DNA from 4 places in the Blautia sp. HCP3S3_C4 genome. Region 4 is predicted to be linked to each of the others. Evidence: predicted binding sites of a transcription regulator. Region 4 holds the regulator's gene; each other region holds the start of a gene.

The links. Region 4 encodes Rex, which represses fermentation and respiration genes when NADH is low (regulators of the CRP and FNR family bind a similar motif). Its sites were predicted from a motif close to ATTGTTAANTANTTAACAAT; they were not measured.
Region 1: a site for Rex is predicted at 1,491-1,510, ahead of pckA (phosphoenolpyruvate carboxykinase (ATP)). Genes of this name have one in related genera too.
Region 2: a site for Rex is predicted at 3,704-3,723, ahead of ACTNC6_RS03170 (acyl-CoA carboxylase subunit beta). Genes of this name have one in related genera too.
Region 3: a site for Rex is predicted at 3,310-3,329, ahead of gap (type I glyceraldehyde-3-phosphate dehydrogenase). Genes of this name have one in related genera too.

The regions. Positions count from the first base shown of each region.
Region 1 is NZ_JBQHWF010000003.1:293,433-299,343, forward strand. Features, by position in the region: gene pckA (phosphoenolpyruvate carboxykinase (ATP)) at 1-1,339, opposite strand, end outside; gene ACTNC6_RS04995 (PIN domain-containing protein) at 1,765-2,529, shown strand; gene ACTNC6_RS05000 (arsenate reductase family protein) at 2,788-3,129, shown strand; gene ACTNC6_RS05005 (Panacea domain-containing protein) at 3,245-3,676, shown strand; gene ACTNC6_RS05010 (hypothetical protein) at 3,663-4,130, shown strand; gene ACTNC6_RS05015 (DUF1653 domain-containing protein) at 4,176-4,652, shown strand; gene ACTNC6_RS05020 (cysteine hydrolase family protein) at 4,816-5,337, shown strand; gene ACTNC6_RS05025 (HDIG domain-containing metalloprotein) at 5,425-5,911, shown strand, end outside.
Region 2 is NZ_JBQHWF010000002.1:268,680-274,590, forward strand. Features, by position in the region: gene ACTNC6_RS03150 (zinc dependent phospholipase C family protein) at 1-483, shown strand, start outside; gene ACTNC6_RS03155 (D-alanyl-D-alanine carboxypeptidase family protein) at 597-1,829, shown strand; gene ACTNC6_RS03160 (shikimate kinase) at 1,939-2,715, shown strand; gene aroD (type I 3-dehydroquinate dehydratase) at 2,796-3,557, opposite strand; gene ACTNC6_RS03170 (acyl-CoA carboxylase subunit beta) at 3,832-5,268, shown strand; gene ACTNC6_RS03175 (OadG family transporter subunit) at 5,283-5,911, shown strand, end outside.
Region 3 is NZ_JBQHWF010000003.1:256,916-262,826, forward strand. Features, by position in the region: gene ACTNC6_RS04840 (cation-translocating P-type ATPase) at 1-2,334, shown strand, start outside; gene ACTNC6_RS04845 (histidinol-phosphatase HisJ family protein) at 2,336-3,154, opposite strand; gene gap (type I glyceraldehyde-3-phosphate dehydrogenase) at 3,379-4,398, shown strand; gene ACTNC6_RS04855 (phosphoglycerate kinase) at 4,508-5,701, shown strand; gene tpiA (triose-phosphate isomerase) at 5,735-5,911, shown strand, end outside.
Region 4 is NZ_JBQHWF010000010.1:103,042-108,952, forward strand. Features, by position in the region: gene ACTNC6_RS10560 (NAD(P)H-hydrate dehydratase) at 1-1,327, opposite strand, end outside; gene ACTNC6_RS10565 (redox-sensing transcriptional repressor Rex) at 1,457-2,104, opposite strand; gene abc-f (ribosomal protection-like ABC-F family protein) at 2,376-4,286, shown strand; gene ACTNC6_RS10575 (NADP-dependent isocitrate dehydrogenase) at 4,333-5,541, opposite strand; gene ACTNC6_RS10580 (S8 family peptidase) at 5,617-5,911, opposite strand, start outside.

The sequences.
Region 1 (5,911 bases), on a different contig from region 4:
TGATGGAGATACGTTTTCCTGTTCCGTTCCATCCTGTGTTAACCAGGTAAGCTTTTGCTCCGCTCTTTTCCATTTTCTTAACAAGTTCTTCTGCGTATTTTGTCGGATGCAGTTCAAGGAATGCCTGTCCGAAGCAAGCAGAGAATGTAGGTGTAGGCTCTGTGATTCCACGCTCTGTACCAGCAAGTTTAGCTGTGAATCCAGACAGGAAATAGTACTGAGTCTGAGCTTCTGTCAGGATAGATACCGGAGGAAGTACTCCGAAAGCATCTGCGGACAGGAAGATTACGTTCTTAGCTGCCGGTGCAGAAGAAATCGGGCGAACGATGTTTTCAATGTGGTTGATCGGATAAGATACACGAGTATTCTCTGTTACGCTCTTATCTGCGAAATCAATCTTGCCTTCAGCATCAAGTGTTACGTTCTCAAGAAGAGCGTTACGTTTGATCGCATTGTAGATGTCTGGCTCAGATTCTTTGTCAAGGTTGATAACTTTAGCGTAGCATCCGCCTTCGAAGTTGAATACGCCGTTGTCATCCCAGCCATGCTCGTCATCACCAATCAGGAGACGTTTCGGGTCTGTGGAAAGAGTTGTTTTACCTGTTCCGGAAAGACCGAAGAAGATAGCTGTGTTTTCGCCGTTCATATCTGTGTTTGCAGAGCAGTGCATGGAAGCCATGCCTTTCAGTGGAAGGAAGTAGTTCATCATAGAGAACATACCTTTCTTCATTTCTCCGCCGTACCATGTGTTTACGATAACCTGCTCTTTAGTTGTGATGTTGAACATTACAGCTGTTTCAGAGTTAAGGCCTAATTCTTTATAGTTTTCAACTTTAGCTTTGGAAGCGTTGTATACAACGAAATCTGGCTCGAAGTTTTCAAGTTCTTCAGCTGTTGGCTGGATGAACATATTTGTTACGAAATGTGCCTGCCAAGCAACTTCAACGATGAAACGGATAGCCATACGAGTATCTTTGTTAGCACCGCAGAATGCATCTACTACGAAAAGTCTCTTGTTGGAGAGCTCTTTTTTAGCGATTTCTTTTACTGCATTCCATGCTTCCTGAGTTGCAGGATGGTTATCGTTTTTGTATTCGTCTGTTGTCCACCATACTGTATCTTTGGAGTTCTCATCCATAACGATGTATTTATCTTTAGGAGAACGTCCTGTGTAGATACCTGTCATAACGTTAACTGCACCAAGTTCGCTGACCTGACCTTTTTCAAAGCCTTCCAGTTCCGGTTTGGTTTCTTCTTCAAATAATACTTCATAAGAAGGATTGTAGACAATTTCTGTAGTTCCGGTAATGCCATACTTGCTTAAATCGATTTTTGCCATCTTACGTTTAACCTCTTTTCTTCGTTAATGAAAGCGCCTGTTTAAACAGGCTTAAGATACCTTACCATAAAAGCGAATGGGTATCGCTTCTCTTTTATTATTATACATATTTAACGCTTAAAATCAACAGGATTTTTGCCTTTTTTTGAAATTTGTTAAAGATTTATCAACTTAAATTTGATGAAAAAACCGTCATTTTTCACAAAAGGTATGTAAATTTATTATGGTGGCAATATGGGAATACTATTCGTGGATATGATAATATTCTGTCTGACTGGAACAGGCAGGAAAGACAACCAGGAAATACTAACCAGGAGAGTTGCCACTATGTGGTTGTGCCGAAGAAAGATGCATGTTAAAATAGGAAAGAATTATCCGGCTGAAAAATGACAGAGTATTATACAGCAGAGAAAAATAAAGAGAGGATGAAGATTATCAAAACTTATTATTTAATTGATTATGAAAATGTAGGAAGTGAAGGCTTCAAAGGATGTGGTAAATTACGGGAAACAGATATTATCCATCTTTTTTATACAGACAACAGCAGAAAAATAGATCTTGATATTATTAATGATCACGGAGAAGCAAAGCTGGTCACACATAAAGTACCGACAGGAAATCAGTCTGCAGATATGCATCTGGGCTCTTATCTGGGATATCTGATAGGAAAAGAATGCACAGGTCAGGATGAAGAATGCAAAATTGTTGTAATCAGCAAAGATACAGGCTTTGACCATATTATAGAATTCTGGAAAGCAGAAGAAAATGTGAAAATCTCCAGAAACGAAAAGATTTCCGGAAAACAGGTACAGACAAGAAAACAGGTAAAAAAACAGACCGGTAAAGAAAAAGACAGACAGGTAGCAGAACAAACTGATCAGAAAACAGAAAAACAGTTGATTGAACAACCTGAAAAGCAGTCGGCCAAACAATCAGAGAATCAGAATACAAAAAAGCCAAAACAAAAGATAATTGACATGAAAGCCGGAACAAAGAGATTGCAGCAGGAATTGATATTGGTTCTCGACAAGGCAGGCATGCCAAAGGAAGTGGTAAACTATGTTTCTACAACTGTGGAGAAAAATGCAGAAGACAAAAACAGAAAGCAGCAGATTTACAGATCTATCATTTCCAAATACGGACAGACAAAAGGACTGAACATCTATAACCATATTAAAAAGAAAATCTAACGGAATAAAAAATAACGGAATAAAAGAAGGAGGCCGGGAACCTTATTGATTCCCGGCAAAAGTATGAAAAAGAAAAAGTTTTATTTGCAGTTACTCTTTGCTCTGTACAGGTAATAATATAACCGGAAAATGTGAGAAATATGTGGTGAGAATTTGAAAAAAATGTGAAATGGATGGAAATTTAAAATGAACAGGCAGGAAAAGAGAAAATATAGCAGGAACAATAATTCTAAAAAAAATGGGAGAAAGCATTAGACTATGAATATACAGATTTTTGGTACAAAGAAAAACTTTGACAGCAAGAAAGCAGAACGCTATTTCAAAGAACGGGGAATTAAATATCAGTTTATAGATATGAAAGAAAAAGGATTAAGTAAAGGAGAATTCCAATCTGTCTGCCAGGCAATTGGTGGTTATAACAAGCTGATAGATACTGACTGCAAGGATAAAGACCTGCTGGCATTGATTACCTATATTGCAGAGGAAGACAAAGCAGAGAAAATCCTCGAAAACCAGAGCATCATCAAAGTCCCTGTGGTAAGAAACGGAAAACAGGCGACAGTGGGATATCAGCCGGAGATTTGGAAAAATTGGAAATAAATTTTTTTCATGGTAAAGAAATGGATGTCAGAGTGTTTATGAAAATTTCATAATATATATACTGTTCAGAAATGAAATACAGTGCTATATTAGTAAAAAAAGAGGAGGAAACAGAATGGCAAATGTATTTGATACAGCAAAATATATTCTGGAGAAGTCGGGTAAAATGTCAACCATGAAACTTCAGAAGTTATGCTATTATTCTCAGGCATGGGCACTTGTCTGGGATGATGCTCCTTTATTTGATGAAGATTTTCAGGCATGGGCAAATGGACCGGTATGTCCGGAATTATTTTTCAAGACAAAGGGAATGTATTCTGTCAGTGCAAAAGATGAAACCGGTGGGGAAGAGAATCTTACAGATGACCAAAAAGATACAATTGGCAAAGTACTGGAATATTATGGAGGCCATGATGCACAGTGGCTGAGCCAGTTAACACATATGGAAGATCCCTGGTTGAAAGCCAGAAAAGGAGTTCCTTCGGGAATGGGATGCAACAATATAATTACAAAAGAAAGTATGGCATTATATTATGGCGGCCTCTAAGAAATATAAACAAGTCAGACAGAGAGAAATTCCTAAGGGAAAAAATATTGCTCAGGGCGGAAACCCTGAGCAATATTATTCGGAAAATCCAGCCTGGTCTTTTGCCAGTTCAGATCAGGAAATGTGGTCATTTTCACAAAAACATATAGGAAATACGATTTGGACAGAAATAATTCCTCGACTGAGAGCTTTTGAAAGTCAGACGTGGAGTGAAATTCTGGTTAAAGATAAGAAACAAAACCATTCGATTATTGTAAATGATCTTAATAAGAGTGCACAAGATCGACTGGCATCAAAATATATTGAAGCAGAATCACTGATATCACTACGACTTACTGGTAGTCACAGACTTTATGGATACATGACAGGACGTGTTTTTAATGTACTGTGGTATGATGATAATCATGGTGATAATAATGCCTGTGTATGCAGGTCTTATTTGAAACATACATGATTATCAGGCAGGAAGAAATAGATATATATATAACGAGGAGAAAAAATGGCAAAGATCAGAATCATAAAGAAAAATAATGACTGCAGCATGGAATACGAAGTAGGTGATATTTGTGAGGTCACAGGCACCTGGTATGGCGGCGTCCACATCAATGGCCGTTCCGGAATCCCGGTTTCCCTTGATAAAGAAGAATATATGGAACTCAACACAGAATCGGAAGAACCTGACAGTGCAGAAAATGAAAACACATCGGAACCACCGGAACACGATATCCATGCAGGCGACATTGTACAGCATTTCAAAAGAGAATGGGTATCCCCGGATACTTCTGAATATCTCTATAAAGTCCTTGCAGTAGCCCATCATACAGAAAACGGTGAAAAACTGATGATCTATCAGGCACTTTACGCACCTTTCAAAATCTGCGCCAGACCCTATGATATGTTTATGAGTGAAGTGGACAGAGACAAATATCCGGATATTAAACAGAAGTACAGATTTGAAAAATATACTGAAAAATAGATGATTGATATTTTATGGAATTGCTATAGTAAAACAGGCACTTTTGCCTGTACAAAAACACTTTGTCGTTGTATAGTAATAACAAATAATAACAGCACACGTTTCCAGAGATTTTATAGGATTATCTGAAAAAATGTGCAGAAAGAACGAAAGGAAAGGAAATATGCAGAAGGTATTAGTAGTTGTAGACATGCAGAATGACTTCATCGACGGAGCTCTTGGAACAAAAGAAGCAGTTGCCATTGTACCTGGCGTAAAAGAGAAAATCAAAAACTTTGATGGAGTTGTTCTTTTTACCAGAGACACCCATGAGACTTACTATCTTGACACCCAGGAAGGAAAGAAGCTTCCTGTACCGCACTGTATCCGTGACACCGAAGGATGGCAGATCCGAAGCGAATTAGATGCACTCAGAAAAACAGAACCCATTGATAAAGAAACCTTTGGTTCCACAGATCTTGCAGGAGAACTGGTGGCAATGAATGAGGATAATGAAATCGAAAGTATCACATTTGTAGGTTTATGCACAGACATCTGTGTTATTTCCAATGCACTTCTGGCAAAAGCATCTCTCCCGGAAGTTCCGATCATCGTAGACGCTAAATGCTGCGCAGGCGTAACACCGGAAAGCCATGAGAATGCACTGAAAGCAATGGAAGTATGCCAGATTCAGATTGACAGATAAACTGCAGAGCAGTTATTCAGTTATGAGCAAGCAGCAAAGCAGATATTTTATCCGCTTGACAATTCAGATATGAGGAGTGACAAAATAATGAAAACAATTACACGAGATGAGGCATTCACATTATTAAAGAAATACAACAAGGATCCCTTCCACATTCAGCATGCCCTGACTGTAGAAGCAGTAATGAAATGGTATGCCAGTGAACTTGGCTATGGTGAAGATGCAGAATACTGGGGAATTGTAGGACTCCTCCACGATATCGACTTTGAATTGTATCCGGAAGAACACTGTCTGAAAGCTCCGGAAATGCTCCGCGAAGCAGGCGTAGGCGAAGACTTGATCCATTCAGTTGTATCCCATGGCTATGGCATCACAGTAGGATGTGGCGCAACTATTGACGTAGCACCGGAACACGAAATGGAAAAAGTACTTTTTGCGGCTGACGAACTTACAGGACTTATCTGGGCAGCAGCACTTATGAGACCATCCAAAAGTACAAAAGACATGGAACTCAAATCCCTCAAGAAGAAATATAAAAGTAAAGGCTTCGCAGCAGGATGCTCCAGAGAAGTCA
Region 2 (5,911 bases), on a different contig from region 4:
GTGAACCGGATGGCAGAAGAGGGAGTGATTCCCCACATTGTTTTAGAAAAAGAATTTGACCGTGTGCTTATGGAGAAAACCGGCAGAGATCCGGATCATTATTATCCAGCCTGTGGTATTGTGCCAAGGATGGAATATGCCAGAGTGATCCACAGGGCGATGCCTCTGGTGAAAACAGTAAATATTTATATTTCTGTCAAAATGATGAAGCTTCTGACCAATTTTATGGTATGCGATGATCATGGCAGAAAGCGCCGGATCATAGGGAAACTTCTGAGCTTTGGCGGAAAATCTGCAGGCTCGGTTATTGAGCATTTTATGACTGCAGAAGCAGTAAAACAGGCAAAGGCTCCTATGCCTGAGCTGGAGAGGCTTTACAGAGAGGCCATTCCTGAGACAGTGGAATATCTGAAGGAGCTTTATACCTTAAGGGAAGGGGCTTATCATCTGAGCGCCAGATGGAACCGGACTTATAATGGATGATTTGACAGTACCCTGAACATATTTTTTCTGAACGGATATAGTCATATTCCGGACATGCAGGCATAAATTATCTTATAGATAAGATTTCTGAGCATGTGAGGTGGAATATGAGAATGAAGCATATTGCCGCTGTCATTATTGTGACGGCGGTATTGTTGTTTACGCAGACTTATGCTTTTGTGCGGGGAGAGGAGAATGAAATACCTCAGCTGGTAGATATGACGCCGGTTGCAGAGGAGCCGAAGCAACTGTATGCTTTATCTGCTGTTCTTATGGACGGGGATTCTGGCAGAGTACTGTATGAAAAGAATGGGGAAACACCTCTGGCAAATGCCAGCACCACGAAAGTACTTACCTGTATTGTGGCGTTGGAAAGTGCACCGGGAGATGATTATGTTCAGGTTTCTCAAAATGCAGTCTCCCAGTCAGAAGTGAAGCTTGGACTTCAGAAAGGGGAACAGTATTATCTGGAGGATCTGTTGTATTCCCTGATGCTTAAGAGTCATAATGATACTGCAGTTGCAATTGCAGAGCACTGCGGCGGTACAGTGGAAGGCTTTGCCAGAATGCTGAACCGGAAAGCGAAGCAGATAGGATGTGAGGACACTTATTTTATCACACCTAATGGGCTGGATGCAGAGGATGAGAATGGAAAGCACCATACAACTGCAAAAGATCTGGCTCTGATCATGAGATATGCCATCAGAAACCGGACATTTCTCCACATTGCACAGACCAGAGACTATACATTTTCGGAGATTACCGGAAAGAGAACTTTTTCTGTACATAATACAAATGCACTTCTGGACAGGATGGAGGGCGTTCTTGCCGGAAAAACAGGTTATACTTCTCAGGCGGGTTATTGCTATGTATGTGCCTGGGAAAAGGAAGGCAGGACATTTATCGTCAGTCTTCTGGGGTGCGGATGGCCTAACCATAAAAACTATAAATGGAGTGATACAGAAAAACTGCTGAGCTTTGGAGATTATAATTTTGATTATAAAACTTACTGGCAGGAGCCGCAGACAAAAAGAATCCTGGTGACAGATGGGGCTGCAGATAACTGGGATATGGGAGCGGAAGTTTATCTGAGGGGAAAGTGCAGTGTGACGGCAGAGGACAGGAAAAAAGAAATTCTTCTGAGAAAAGGAGAGACCGTAACCTGCAGGACGGAAATTCCCTCCAAAGTCACTGCACCTGTTCTTGCAGGGGCGAAGCTGGGCCGCATTGCCTATTATCTGGATGGGAAATTAATAGATGCTTATCCGGTTTATGCAGAGAAATCCGTGGAGAAGATCAGCTTTAAATGGTATGCGGAAAAGGTATTTCATGACTTTTTCCATTAACGGAAAATAATCAGGGATAATTTAATGGTTTAAAGGGTTGAAATGCTGAGACGGTATTGATATAATAAATTCTAACAGAAAAATTACAGGAAAGACAGAGGAAAGAGATATGGATCAGTTAGAAATACTCAGAGAGAGTCTTGGACAGTGTGATGAGATCATCCTGGATGCCCTTATCATGCGAAACAGAATCGTAGAGGACATTATGGCATATAAAGAAGCCAATGGGCTTCAGATCCTGCAGCCGGAGCAGGAAGCAAAGCAGAAAGAATGGCTGGAAGGCAGAATGGAAGGCAGACGCCATAAAGATGAGGTGGCCGATGTATTTGACTGCATCCGCACCAACAGTAAACGCATCCAGGCAAGAAAGCTTTTTAACTATAATATTGTATTGATCGGTTTTATGGGCGCGGGAAAATCCACAATTTCTGATTTCCTTAAGAATGTATTTGCAATGGATGTGGTAGAGATGGATCAGATTATTGCCCAGAGACAGGGAATGAGTATTTCTGATATCTTCGAAACATACGGTGAGCAGTATTTCCGTGACCTTGAGACAAATCTGCTTATTGAAATGCAGTCCCGCAGCAATGTGGTGATCTCCTGTGGCGGTGGTACTCCTATGAGAGAGTGCAATGTAGTGGAGATGAAGAAGAACGGACGGGTTGTTCTCCTTACTGCGAAACCGGAGACAATCCTGGACCGTGTTAAAGACAATCACGACCGTCCGCTGATTGAGAACAACAAGACAGTTCCGTTCATTGCAGACCTGATGGAGAAACGCCGCGCTAAATACGAGGCGGCAGCTGACATCATCATCGAAACAGACGGCAAGAACGCGTTGGAAATCTGCGAAGAACTGGTACAAAGACTCCGCTCTATATGAATTATCTGCTGCTGGATAGAAGTGATATCAGACGACAATAGGCAAGAATAACATCTGATATCACATCATTCATCAACAGATCACAGGCTGCTGTGAATAATATCCAGCACCTGCTTTAGCTCATTCACACCGACCTGTCCCGGAGCGGAAGCTTTGGAAACAGCGCCGAAGGTGAGAGCGGAGCCAAATGTCTCACCTGTCAGGCGGCTGACAACACCTGTTCCAGCCATGGACATAGTAATGATCGGGCGATCTGCATATTTCTCAGACATTTCCAGAGTAGCAGACAGCAGTGTGATAACATCCTGTTTACAGGTAGGCATTACTGCAATCTTAGGGATATCAGCACCAAATTCCTGCATCATGCAGAGGCGTCGGATAATCTCCTCCTTCTCCGGAGTCTTAAAGAAATCATGGTTGGAAGCAATTACCTTTACACCTGCCTCGTGAGCAGCATTGATGATTGTCTTGACAACTTCATCACCTGTAAATGCTTCTACATCAATTAAATCTACATAACCGCTCTGAGCAGCTGCAATATTTAAAGCAGCATAATCACTTACAGACATTTCCTTCTCGCCGCCTTCTTTGGAAGTACGGAATGTAAGGAGAACAGGGATATCTTTTAAGGCTTCCTGAAGCTCTTTGGCGGTTTCTAATACTTTCTCAGTAGTAAAGACATCATCAAACCAGTCTACACGCCACTCAACCACATCAACAGGAAGAGTGGTGATCTTTTTGGCTTCTTCCAGAATGTCTGTTTTTGTTTTTCCTACGATGGGAACGCAGATCTTAGGTCTGCCTTCACCGATCACAGTGTTTTTTACCTGAACTGTGTTCATCTTTTTATCCTCATATTTTTATTGCTTTCTAAGATTCTTTCAGCATTTATAATACTCCTTTTTATGTTTTGTTGTAAAGTTTTTATTTGCATAAGGATTGTCATATTAATTTGTATTACCTATTTTAAATAGGAAGAAACACAATTTCTGCCATTTTTTTAACAAAAATGCTAAAAAAATATTGAAATATTGTGTTAAAAAAGGTAGAATTAAAATTGGCTAAATTTTTGGGTTAACTTTAAAATATTCTCATAAAGATGGAGGGCAAACAAGAATGAGTAATGCAACACAAAGCTTAGCAGGCACAAGAATTACTTCTTTGCTTGACGCAAACAGTTTTGTCGAAATCGGTCAGAGCGTAACAGCCAGATCTACAGATTTCAACATGACTGCAAACAAAGAACCATCTGACGGTGTAATCACCGGATATGGTGTCATTGATGACAAACTGGTTTATGTATACAGCCAGGATGCATCCGTATTAAATGGTACTGTTGGCGAAATGCATGCCAAGAAGATCACAAGACTTTATGATCTTGCCATGAAAACAGGTGCTCCTGTTATCGGTCTGGTTGACTGTGCAGGTATCCGTCTGCAGGAGGCAACAGATGCACTGGAAGCTTTCGGAGAAATCTATCTGAAACAGACAATGGCCTCCGGCGTGATTCCGCAGATCACAGCAATCTTCGGAACATGTGGCGGTGGTATGGCAGTTATCCCGTCCCTGACAGATTTCACATTTATGGAATCTAAAAAAGGAAAAATGTTCGTTAACACACCAAATGCATTAGAAGGAAATAACACAGACAAATGTGATACAGCAGCTGCTGATTTCCAGAGCAAAGAGACAGGTGTGATCGATGGTGTTGGTACAGAAGAAGAGGTTCTTGGCCAGATCCGCTCTTTAGTATCACTTCTCCCATCCAATAATGAAGATACAGATAACTATACAGAGTGTACAGATGATCTGAACCGTGTATGCGCAGACCTTGCAAACTGTGCAGGAGACACTGCAATCGCACTTTCTCAGATTTCTGATAATGGTGAATTCTTTGAGACAAAAGCAGACTATGCAAAAGACATGGTTACAGGCTTCATCCGTTTAAACGGTGCTACAGTAGGTGCTGTTGCAAACAGAAGCGAAGTATATGATGCAGAAGGCAAGAAAGTAGAAACCTTTGATGGAAGCATCTCTGCAAGAGGCGCAAGAAAAGCAGCAGATTTCGTGAAATTCTGTGATGCTTTTGATATCCCGGTACTTACACTTACCAATGCTACAGGCTTCATGGCAACCTTATGCAGCGAGAAAATGATGGCAAAATCTGTAGGTGAACTGGTTGCTGCATTTGCAGATGCAACTGTTCCCAAGGTAAATGTGATCATCGGCAAAGCTTATGGTACCGCTTATGTGGCAATGAACAGCAAATCTATCGGTGCAGACCTTGTATATGCATGGGATAACGCAGAGATCGGTATGATGGATGCTTCCCTGGCAGCCAAGATCATGTATGCAGATGCAGATGCTGCTGAATTAAATGAGAAAGCTGCTCAGTACAGAGAGCTTCAGAATGGCGTTGCTTCTGCAGCAGCAAGAGGCTATGTTGACACTGTGATCAGCCCGGCTGACACAAGAAAATATGTAATCGGTGCATTTGAGATGTTGTTCACAAAAAGGGAAGATCGTCCGTCTAAGAAACACGGAACGATTTAAGCGGGGTGACGCATATGAAAATGATCAAAAAAATAACTTCTGTATTCATGACATTTCTTGTAATGGCTGCACTGGTGATCGGAAGTACTTCCATGGTATTTGCAGCTGATAAGATCGATGAATCTGTAAAAACCTCACTGGTAACAACTGCAGAGGGTCTGACAGATGCCATTGTCGCACTGAAGGATGCAGACATCGAGAATTACATGAACACAGGGGATGACTTTACTACAAGCGCAATGCAGTCCTGGCAGACCTCCAAGGATGAACTTGGTGCGAAGAAGGAAAGCAACGGCGAGACAACTGTAACTTTAAAAGATGATCAGTATACAGTAACTGTCCCTGTAAAATTTGAGAAAACAAATGCAAACTTTGTATATGTTTTTGAGTCAACAGGAACACCGGTTTCCATGTCTGTAGATGTACAGTATGGTCTGGGCAAAACTCTCCAGAGAGCCGGACTTAACACTCTGATGGGTGTTGGAACTGTATTCGTAATGCTGGTTTTATTAAGTCTTCTGATCTCTCTGTTCCGTTTCATCCCGAATCCGGAAGCAAAGAAAGCAGCAGAAGCAAAAGCAGCGAAAGAAGCACAGGCAGCAGTAATTGCAGCAGCTCCTGTACAGGCAGAAGAGAATCTTGC
Region 3 (5,911 bases), on a different contig from region 4:
TTTAACTTTTTGAACCTTGTGCTTCTGGTGCTGGTATTGTGTGTAAGGTCGTATAAAAATTCCATGTTTGTGGGAATTATTCTGATCAATACTGTAATCGGTATTATTCAGGAGGTACGTGCAAAGAAAACCATTGACAAGCTGGCGATTCTCACCGAAAGTAAAACGGTGGTGCTGCGTGATGGCAAAAAGTGGAGTATTTCTACAGAGAAGCTGGTACAGGATGATCTGATATTTTTAAAAACAGGAGATCAGATTCCGGCAGACGCAAAAATGCTGGAAGGAACTCTGGAGGTAAATGAGTCACTTCTTACCGGGGAGTCAGATAACCTGTTAAAAAATACAGGAGATGAGCTGTATTCAGGCAGCTTTGTGACGTCAGGAGAGGCCTGTTGCCAGGTGATTCATGTGGGCAAGGACAACTATGCATCGAAGATCACCAGTGAAGCCAAGGAATTTAAACGCCATAATTCAGAACTTCGTAATTCTCTGAATGCGATTCTGAAGGTAATCAGTATTATTATTGTTCCCTTGGGTGCATTACTGTTTTATAAGCAATATTATATTGTTGGGGACAGCCTGAAGGATTCAGTGGTCAATATGGTAGCGGCAGTTTTGGGTATGATACCGGAAGGACTGGTGCTTCTTACCAGTGTGGCTCTGACTTTGGGATCTCTGGTGCTGGCAACAAAAAAAACACTGGTTCAGGAGCTTTATTGTATTGAGACTCTGGCCAGGGTAGATACTTTGTGTCTGGACAAAACAGGAACCATCACAGAAGGTACCATGTGCGTGGACAGTGTGAAATTATATAAAACAGAAGAGAATTCTGAGAGGATTTCAGAAGAGACGGAAGCTGCAGAAAATACAGAAAATACAGAACAGATTTCCGAAGAAGATCAGGCAGCATTGAAAAATGTGGATTATGTTATGGGAAATCTGATGAATGTATTAACAGACCAGAATGCTACAGCGGATGCTCTGCGTCAGCGCTTTCCTGTCAGAAAGGATATGAAGCCGGTACATGCTATTCCGTTTTCATCGGACAGGAAATACAGTGGTGCTGTTTTTGAAGGACAGGGAACTTATCTGATGGGTGCTGTCCAGTTCCTGTTTCCGGAGGGAAATGAACAGCTTACAGCAGCCTGTGCCGGCTATGCCCAGTCTGGAATGCGTGTACTTGTGCTGGCTCACAGCGAACAACAGGCACAGGAAATGAAGCTTCCGGAGGGACTGCAGCCTATAGCTTTCATTCTTATTACAGATGTGATCAGACAGGAAGCGCCGGATACTCTTGCCTTTTTTGACAGCCAGGGTGTGGATCTGAAAGTGATCTCCGGTGATGATCCGGTTACGGTAGCTGCAATTGCAAAGAGAGCAGGCCTTAAGAATGGGGATCGTTATATTGATGCAACAACGATCACTACTCCGGAGGAAATGCAGAAGGCTGTGGCTGAGTACAGTGTCTTTGGACGTGTTACTCCTCAACAGAAAAAGCAGATGGTACAGGCACTACAATCCCAGAAGCATACAGTTGCCATGACCGGTGATGGTGTAAATGATGTTCTGGCATTGAAGGAAGCAGACTGCAGTATTGCCATGGCAGCAGGAAGTGATGCAGCCAAGAATATTGCCAATGTGGTACTGTTGGATTCCAATTTTGCGGCCATGCCTCATATTGTAAATCAGGGACGCAGGGTAGTAAATAATATCCGAAGTGCAGCGTCCATGTTTCTGATCAAGACAATGTTCTCTGTAATGCTTGCACTGATTACTATCTTTTTTGGAAGTGCATATCCATTTGAACCTATACAGATGTCGCTGATCAGTGCCTGTGCAGTGGGAATTCCTACCTTTTTGCTGACGCAGGAGAATAATTACAATAAGATTGATCATACCTTCCTGAGACATGTATTTATGAATGCATTTCCTGCTGCAGTTACGATTACAGGGTGTGTATTTACCATTATGCTGGTCTGCCAGAATGTTTATCATTCAACTGTAATGCTTAATACAGCATGTGTGCTGGTAACCGGATGGAATTATATGTCTGCTCTGCGTACGGTATATTCTCCGCTGAATACCTATAGAAAGACGATTATATATGGAATGCAGTTTATATTTTTCGGAAGTGCAGTCATCCTGCAGAATCTTCTGACCCTTGGATCCTTGGAATTTGGAATGATCATTCTTGTATTTCTGCTGATGACATTTTCTCCTATCGTCATTGATGCGCTCACTGAATGGATCAGAAAAATTTATGCAAAGTCTCTGGATAAGGAAGATGCAGAAAAAGGCTTTTTTGCCAGATTCCTTGACAGAGTACAAAAATAAATTACAGAGGAAGAAATTCAGGACTACGGTTTTTGAAAATTGTATAATAACGGAATCCGCAGTCGTTTAATACGTTTGCGGCTTTGACAAATTCCCAGGCGATTTTATCCGGGGTGTGGGCATCGGCACCAACAGTGATGATTTCACCGCCTAGCTCTCTGTATCGGCGAATGACGTCGATGCAGGGATTTGGCTCTCCCAGACCATAATGGTATCCGCCGGCATTCAGTTCAATTCCTTTATTCATGGAGACAAGCTTCTTCAGGATTTCATCCAGGATATCCTTGTATCGCCCATAGGAATATTCATGGTTTTTATTAGGACCGTATCTGACAACATAGTCAAGGTGTCCATAGACATCAAAACCATCGTAAGCAGACAGATTCTCCAGGATAGATTCAAAATATTCCATATAACATCGGAATTCTTTGCGGCCTTCAAAAAAATCAGGATAATAAGGGTCATACCCATGGACTACATGGGAGGATCCGATCACAAAGTCAAAGGGCGTATCCTTTGTCAGCTTGCGGAAATATTTTTCAAGCTGGGGCTGGAGCCCAAGCTCAATGCCGAAACGAAGCTGTATTTTATCCTTATAGATTTCCTGCAGCCGGAGCAGCTCTTTCCTATAGGAAAATAGATCCAGAGAAAAATCAAGAGATTCCGGGGTGGAAGGATAATCGGGATCCAGATGTTCCGTAAAAGTGACACCCTTCAGCCCAAGAGAAAGGGCTTTCAGAACCATGTTTTCCATTGGAGTGTCAGAATCTGCAGAAAAAGAAGAATGCATATGACAGTCCCATAATATACCTTTTTTCATGCTGTACCTCCTGTTAAACAGTAGAGAAAATCTACCATAGTATATTAAAATATTATTCAGTATAACATAGGTTATGGGAATTTTTACTTATTTTTAATTGTTTTTTATAAAATCCCCTTGAATTTTTGTTTGGAATTATGTACAATACAATATAGGTTGATGATTCTTTAACAAACAAAAGAATTATTATGATTAACCACTTAATTCATAGGAGGAATTTTATCATGGCAGTAAAAGTTGCAATCAATGGTTTTGGACGTATTGGACGTCTTGCATTCCGTCAGATGTTTGGAGCAGAAGGATTTGAAATCGTAGCAATCAACGACTTAACATCTCCTAAAATGCTTGCTCACTTATTAAAATATGACTCAACACAGGGAAGATATGCTCTTGCAGACACAGTTCAGGCTGGAGAAGATTCCATCACAGTTGACGGAAAAGAAATCAAAATTTATGCAAAGGCTAACGCTGCTGAACTTCCATGGGGAGAAATCGGCGTAGACGTAGTTCTTGAGTGTACAGGATTCTACACATCCAAAGACAAAGCTCAGGCTCATATCGATGCAGGTGCTAAACACGTTATCATTTCCGCTCCGGCTGGAAACGACCTTAAGACAATCGTTTACAATGTAAACCATGAAACTCTTACAAAAGAAGACCACATCATTTCCGCAGCTTCTTGTACAACAAACTGCTTAGCTCCAATGGCTAAAGCATTAAATGACCTTGCTGCAATCAAATCTGGTATCATGTGCACAATCCACGCTTACACAGGCGATCAGATGACACTTGATGGACCACAGAGAAAAGGCGATCTGAGAAGATCCCGTGCAGCTGCAGTTAACATCGTTCCTAACAGCACAGGTGCTGCTAAAGCTATCGGTCTTGTTATCCCAGAACTGAACGGCAAATTAATCGGATCTGCTCAGCGTGTTCCTACCCCAACAGGTTCTACAACAATCTTAACAGCAGTTGTTGAAGGTAATGTAACAAAAGAACAGATCAACGCAGCTATGAAAGCAGCTTCTAACGAATCCTTCGGATACAACGAAGATGAAATCGTATCCAGCGATATCGTTGGTATGAGATTTGGTTCTCTGTTCGATGCTACTCAGACAATGGTTCTTCCACTTGAGAATGGCACAACAGAAGTACAGGTAGTTTCCTGGTATGACAATGAGAACTCTTACACAAGCCAGATGGTTCGTACAATCAAACATTTTGGTAAATTACTGAACGCTTAATTTTCAGTAAGTGTAAAGGAATAGACTCCAACGAAGGGTCCGGTCTGATTAGGACCGGACCTTTTTCGCGTTGTAACAGTTAAAGAATATTATTAAGGAGGCACCACAAATGCTGAATAAAAAATCTGTTGATGATATCAACGTAAAAGGTAAAAAAGTTCTTGTAAGATGTGACTTCAATGTTCCACTTCAGGATGGTAAGATTACAGATGAGAACCGTCTGGTTGCAGCTCTTCCTACAATCAAGAAACTGATCGCTGACGGTGGAAAGATCATTCTTTGCTCTCACCTTGGAAAACCGAAGGGAGAACCGAAACCGGAATTATCTCTTGCACCGGTTGCAGTACGTCTTTCTGAATTATTAGGACAGGAAGTTAAATTTGCAGCAGACCCGGAAGTAGTAGGACCAAACGCAAAAGCAGCAGTAGCTGAAATGAAAGACGGAGACGTTATCTTACTTGAGAATACACGTTACCGTGCAGAAGAAACAAAGAACGGAGACGAATTCAGCAAAGAACTCGCTTCTCTTTGTGATGTATTTGTAAATGATGCATTTGGTACAGCACACAGAGCACACTGCTCTAACGTTGGTGTAACTAAATATGTTGATACAGCAGTTGTTGGTTACTTAATGCAGAAAGAAATCGATTTCCTTGGAAACGCAGTAAACAATCCTGAGAGACCATTCGTTGCTATCCTTGGTGGAGCTAAGGTTTCCAGCAAGATCTCTGTAATCAATAACCTTCTTGATAAAGTAGATACTCTTATTATTGGTGGTGGTATGTCTTATACATTCTCCAAAGCTATGGGCGGACATATCGGTTTGTCTCTCTGTGAGGATGACTATCTTCAGTATGCATTAGACATGATGAAGAAAGCAGAAGAAAAAGGCGTAAAACTTCTTCTTCCTGTAGATAACAGAATTGGTGACAGCTTCTCCAATGACTGCAATATTCAGGTTGTAAAACGTGGCGAGATTCCGGACGGATGGGAAGGAATGGATATCGGACCGGAAACAGAGAAGCTTTTTGCTGATGCTGTAAAAGATGCTAAGACAGTTGTATGGAACGGACCGATGGGTTGCTTCGAAATGCCGAATTTTGCTCATGGTACAGAAGCTGTTGCCAAAGCACTTGCTGATACAGATGCTACAACTATCATCGGTGGTGGTGATTCTGCAGCAGCCGTTAATATCCTTGGCTATGGCGATAAGATGACACACATCTCCACAGGTGGCGGTGCATCTCTTGAATTCCTGGAAGGAAAAGAACTTCCTGGTGTTGCAGCAGCAAATGATAAATAAACATTGAACGTTTAATTAAGGAGATAAATTATCATGGCAAGAAAGAAAATTATCGCTGGTAACTGGAAAATGAACATGACACCAAGCGAGGCAGTTAAATTAGTAGAAACATTAAAACCATTAGTAGCTAACGAAGAAGTTGATGTAGTATTCTGCGTACCTGCAATCGATATTATCCCGGTTGTAGAAGCTGCTAAAGGAACAAACATC
Region 4 (5,911 bases):
CTCCTGCCAGTACACCGCTTAATACATCTCCGCTGCCAGCAGTAGCCATGCCTGCATTACCACTCATATTCAGATATTGTTCCCCTTTCTCAGAGGCCACTACTGTACAGGCATCCTTCAGGACACATACTGTATGAGTCTCTTCTGCATACAGGGAAGCAGTCTCTGCCAGGTTTTCCCGGATCTCACCGATGCTTTTCCCGGTCAGGCGGCTCATTTCTCCCAGATGGGGAGTGAGAATTACCTGTTCTCCCAGATATTTCTTCCATTCTCCATGTACTGCCAGCAGATTCAGGCCATCTGCATCCAGGATCACAGGCTTACCACACCAGGCAGCATGAGACAGGAACCACTGTACCCTTTCTCTGCTCTCTCCTGACATCCCCAGTCCAGGTCCGATCACAAGCACATCGCACCAGTCCAGTATTTCCTGATTGCTTTTCTCATTAAACTTACAGGTAACCATAACCTCCGGAAGCTGTGACTGAAGAGGAATCCTGTTCTCCTCCACAGTCTGAACCTTCACCATACCTGCCGAAGCTCTGAGTGCCGCAGCACTGCTCAGGCAGGAAGCCCCGCACATTCCGCGGGAGCCGGCTATCAGAAGCACTTTTCCGAAAGTTCCCTTGTTTCCCCAGGGAATTCTGGAGGGCAGCATTGACAGATCCTCTTTCTCCAGATAAGCCATAGAGGGATCTCTGTCCGGATTTGCATAAATCCCTATATCTGCAACGATCAGCTCTCCTGCATACATTCTTCCCGGATAAAAGCACAGCCCCCTTTTACAAAAAGCAAAGGTTACTGTAAGATCTGCCCGAAATCCGATCCCCATTTCCCGGCCTGTATCTCCGTTGATGCCGGAAGGAATATCCACAGCCACCCGGAAAGCCCCGGACTGGTTCAGCATGTGGATGATTTCTGCATATCTGCCCTCTACAGGTCTGGACAGACCAACCCCCAAAAGGGCATCTACTATAATAGTATATTCATCCGGCTGCAGGTTATGCTCCAAAGGTACCTGATAATATTTGGCGATCTGCAGCTGCTGCCTGGCCTGGTCTGTCAGCTTCTCCTCCTGACCGGCCAGATAAATCCCGACTTTGATCCCCTTTAGATGGAGAAGTCTGGCAATGGCCATCCCGTCACCGCCATTATTGCCATTTCCGCACACCACCAGTACACGATCCTTGTTACCCAGATATTTTTCCATAGCCTCCACTGTTTTCAGTGCAGCTCTTTCCATAAGTACCATACCCGGAACCCCGGCAGATTCTATTGTGTTCCGGTCCAGCCCTTTCATTTCACCGGCTGTTACCACAGGTTTCATTCAGCCACCTCCTGTCATTGGAAACAGTATACACCTATTTTTTCAAAAAGAAAAGCTATGATCTAACGACCACAGCCATTCAAATCGTCACCGTCCCCTCTGCTGCCGGCAACTACATATGTACTATTATTACTGGTTCTCATGTTCCTTACGATATTCACTCAGATTATAGGAAAGGGTCATCAGGCTCTCTGACAGATGTACATTTTCTACCATAACATCCTCCGGTGCATCCAGATCAATATGTGCAAAGTTCCAGATTGCCTTGATCCCGTTTTCTATGAGAATCTTCGCCATTTCCTTGGCCTTTGCCTTAGGTAAGGTCAAAATCGCAATCTCCACATTATTCTCTTTGAGAAAAAGGGGAAGGTCACTAAGCATCTGTATCTCAATTCCCCTTACTGCAATGCCCTCCAGCACAGGGTTTACATCAAAAATACCAACCAGCCGAAAACCGCGCTTCTCAAAATCTACATAATTTGCCAAAGCCTGTCCCAGATTACCGGCACCCAGGATAATCATCGGGTGCACTGTGTCAAGTCCCAGAATCTTACCGATTTCAGTATATAAATAACGTACATTATATCCATATCCCTGCTGTCCGAATCCACCGAAATTATTCAGGTCCTGACGGATCTGTGAAGCAGTCACGTGCATTTTCTTGCTGAGATCGTTGGACGAGATCCGTTCTACATTCTCCTCCATCAGTTCTCCCAGATAACGGTAATATCGAGGCAAACGTTTGATCACCGCTTTTGAAATTTCCTTAGGTTCCACAAATATTCCCTCCTTATATATCCTAGGTCAATTATAACCAAATGTTATTTTATTGTCAAATTAAATTTGTACTTTATTTACAAATTTTTATCATTAAATTTAGACTATCTGATAGAATGTGCAAAATTTCATCCAAATCATAAATTAAAACACTTTTTTTCTTTCAAAAACAGTCCGGTTCAGTTATAATAAATTCTGTATGTGTACATTTCAGCAGTCAAAGCGGATATTCGCAGGCTGCTGCAATAATATAAATTTCGGAGGAATTTGTATGATCCTATCATGTCAGAATATCTGCAAATCCTTTGGCGAGAAGGTAATCCTTCAGGATGCCAGCTTCCATATAGAGGACAGGGAAAAGGCAGCCCTGATCGGCAACAACGGTGCAGGCAAAACCACCCTGCTGCGTATTATCATCCACGAACTGTCCCCGGATTCCGGAAATGTTATTCTTGCCAAAGATAAAAGCATCGGTTACCTGGCCCAGTACCAGGATATCCATGGACACCACACCATCTATGAGGAGCTGATCTCTACTAAGCAGCACATCATTGATATGGAAAACCGTCTCCGCTCCATGGAGCATGAAATGAAAACTGCTGCCGGGGAAGCCCTGGACAGCCTGATGAACACCTATACCAGACTGAGCCATCAGTTTGAGCTTGAGAACGGTTATGCATATAAAAGCGAGATTATGGGTGTATTAAAGGGACTTGGCTTTACAGAGGAGGACTTCGAAAAACAGATTGAAACTCTTTCCGGCGGTCAGAAAACCCGGGTTGCCCTGGGCAAGCTTCTGCTCTCCAATCCTGACATTCTTCTGCTGGATGAGCCCACCAACCACCTGGATATGGAAAGCATTTCCTGGCTGGAAACCTATCTGCTGAATTATCCGGGAGCTGTTTTTATTGTCTCCCATGACCGTTATTTCCTGGATAAGGTTGTCACTAAGGTAGTAGAGATTGAAGCCGGCAATATGCGAATGTACAGCGGCAATTACTCTGCCTACGCTCTGAAAAAAGCCCAGCTCAGGGATGCCCAGTATAAAGCTTACTTAAATCAACAGCGGGATATTAAGCACCAGGAGGCGGTCATTGCCAAGCTGAAATCCTTTAACCGTGAGAAATCTATCAAACGTGCCGAAAGCCGTGAAAAAATGCTGGATAAGGTGCAGCGGATCGAAAAGCCTCTGGAGATCCAGAATCAGATGCGGATTTCCCTGGAGCCCAGATACATCAGCGGAAATGATGTACTCACTGTGGAGGATTTATCCAAAGCTTTTCCCGGACAGACTTTGTTTTCCAATATTTCTTTTGACATTAAGCGTGGGGAACGGGTGGCTCTCATCGGCAATAACGGTACCGGCAAAACTACCATGCTGAAAATCCTTAACGGTCTGGTAGACGCTGACAGCGGACGCTTTGCTCTCGGCTCCAAGGTACAGATTGGATATTATGATCAGGAGCACCATGTACTCCACATGGAAAAAACTATTTTCCAGGAAATTTCAGACACTTATCCAACGCTTACAGAGACAGAAATCCGAAATATGCTGGCAGCCTTTCTCTTCACAGGGGATGACGTATTTAAGCTGATCTCTGCCCTCTCCGGTGGCGAGAGAGGCCGTGTATCCCTGGCAAAGCTTATGCTGTCAGAGGCCAACTTCCTGATCCTGGATGAGCCTACCAACCATCTGGACATTGCCTCCAAGGAAATCCTGGAGGAGGCTTTAAACAGCTATACCGGTACTGTACTCTATGTCTCCCATGACCGATATTTTATCAATCAGACAGCCACTAGGATTCTGGATCTGACCAATCAGGCCATTGTAAACTACATTGGTGACTATGATTATTATCTGGAAAAGCGGGAAGAGCTTACAGAAAAATATGCTCCGGCAGCAGCCCAGGCTGAAGCAGAGGTCAAACAAGCCTCAGACAATAAGCTTTCCTGGCAGCAGCAGAAGGAAGAGCAGGCGCGGCAGAGAAAGCGTGAAAATGAATTAAAGAAGGTGGAAGCCCGGATCGAAGAACTGGAAATCAGAGATAAGGAAATCGATGAAACCATGGTTCTCCCGGATATATGCACCAATGTGGCAGAATGCGCCAGATTAAGCAAAGAAAAGACAGCCATCACAGAAGAACTGGAGGGCTTATATGAAAAATGGGAAGAGCTTGCATAATGCAGGCCCTTCCCTTTTTATTTTGTATCTTATATCAGATTGCCTCTTACATCAGGGATGTAAGCTTTTCACGGATTGCTTTAATAAACTGCTCACTGTTTAATACTTCTACATCCTTTAAGGTTGTGATCAGAGCCAGATCCTTGGTCATTCTGCCATCCTCGATGGTTCCCAGAGTGGCTTTTTCCAGCTTATCTGCAAATTCCATCAGTTCTTGATTGCCGTCCAGCTCTCCTCTCTTTCTGAGAGCACCTGTCCATGCAAAAATAGTAGCAACGGAATTGGTGGAAGTCTCTTCCCCTTTCAGGTGACGATAATAATGTCTCTGTACAGTTCCATGTGCAGCCTCATATTCATAATATCCATCCGGAGATACCAGCACAGAAGTCATCATTGCCAGAGAACCAAAAGCAGAGGAAACCATATCACTCATAACATCTCCGTCATAGTTCTTGCAGGCCCAGATAAATCCCCCTTCTGCCTTCATAACACGGGCAACGATATCATCAATCAGGCTGTAGAAATATTCAATTCCGGCAGCCTCAAATTTCTCTTTGAACTCCTGCTCATAAACCTCTGCAAAAATCTCCTTGAAGCGTCCGTCATAAATCTTGGAGATCGTATCCTTGCCTCCAAACCACAGGCTCTGCTTTGTATCCAGTGCATAATTAAAGCAGCACTTTGCAAAGCTTGTGATGGATGCATCCAGGTTATGCATTCCCTGAAGGACACCTGCACCCTCATAATGATGGATCAGTTCCTTTTTCTCCTCACCGTTCTCACCCTTAAACAGCAGATAGGCATCTCCCGGTCCGTCAATATACATTTCTGTATTCTTATATACATCTCCATAAGCGTGACGGGCAATGGTAATGGGTTTCTTCCAGTTTTTTACGCATGGCTCAATCCCTTTCACTACAATAGGGGCACGGAACACGGTTCCGTCCAGAATGGCACGGATGGTACCGTTAGGACTTTTGTACATTTTTTTCAGTGTGTACTCTTCCATTCTGGCTTTATTGGGAGTGATGGTCGCACATTTTACAGCAACGCCATATTTCTTTGTAGCTTCTGCTGCATCTACAGTTACCTGATCATCTGTTTCATTTCTGTATTCCAGGCCAAGATCATAGTACTCTGTGTTCAGATCAATAAAAGGAAGAAGAAGCTCATCCTTGATCATCTTCCAGAGGATTCGGGTCATCTCGTCTCCGTCCATCTCCACAAGCGGTGTCTGCATCTGAATTTTTTTCATAAAGATCCTCCTCTTTGTACGGGTTTATCCCTTTAGCATTTTACAGTAACTGTTCAGCGCTACTACACTGAAGCATTACATTTTACGTATCATTTTAACGGAAATAGATTCGTTCGTCAATGCCTGTTTCATATCCAGTTCTCCTGAGCCCTGCAGATTCCTGGGCAGCCCCAGGTCTCTGGCCGATTCCTTCAGGCATCTTTTGATTTCCACATTGGTAAGGGTAGGATATTTTTGCAGAAGAAGGGCTGCAGCGCCACTGACTAAGGGTGTGGACATAGAGGTTCCGCTTTTTACTCCATAGGCAAAATCCGTTCCCGGAGCGCAGGACAGAATACGATTACCCGGAGCTACCAGATCCGGCTTACAG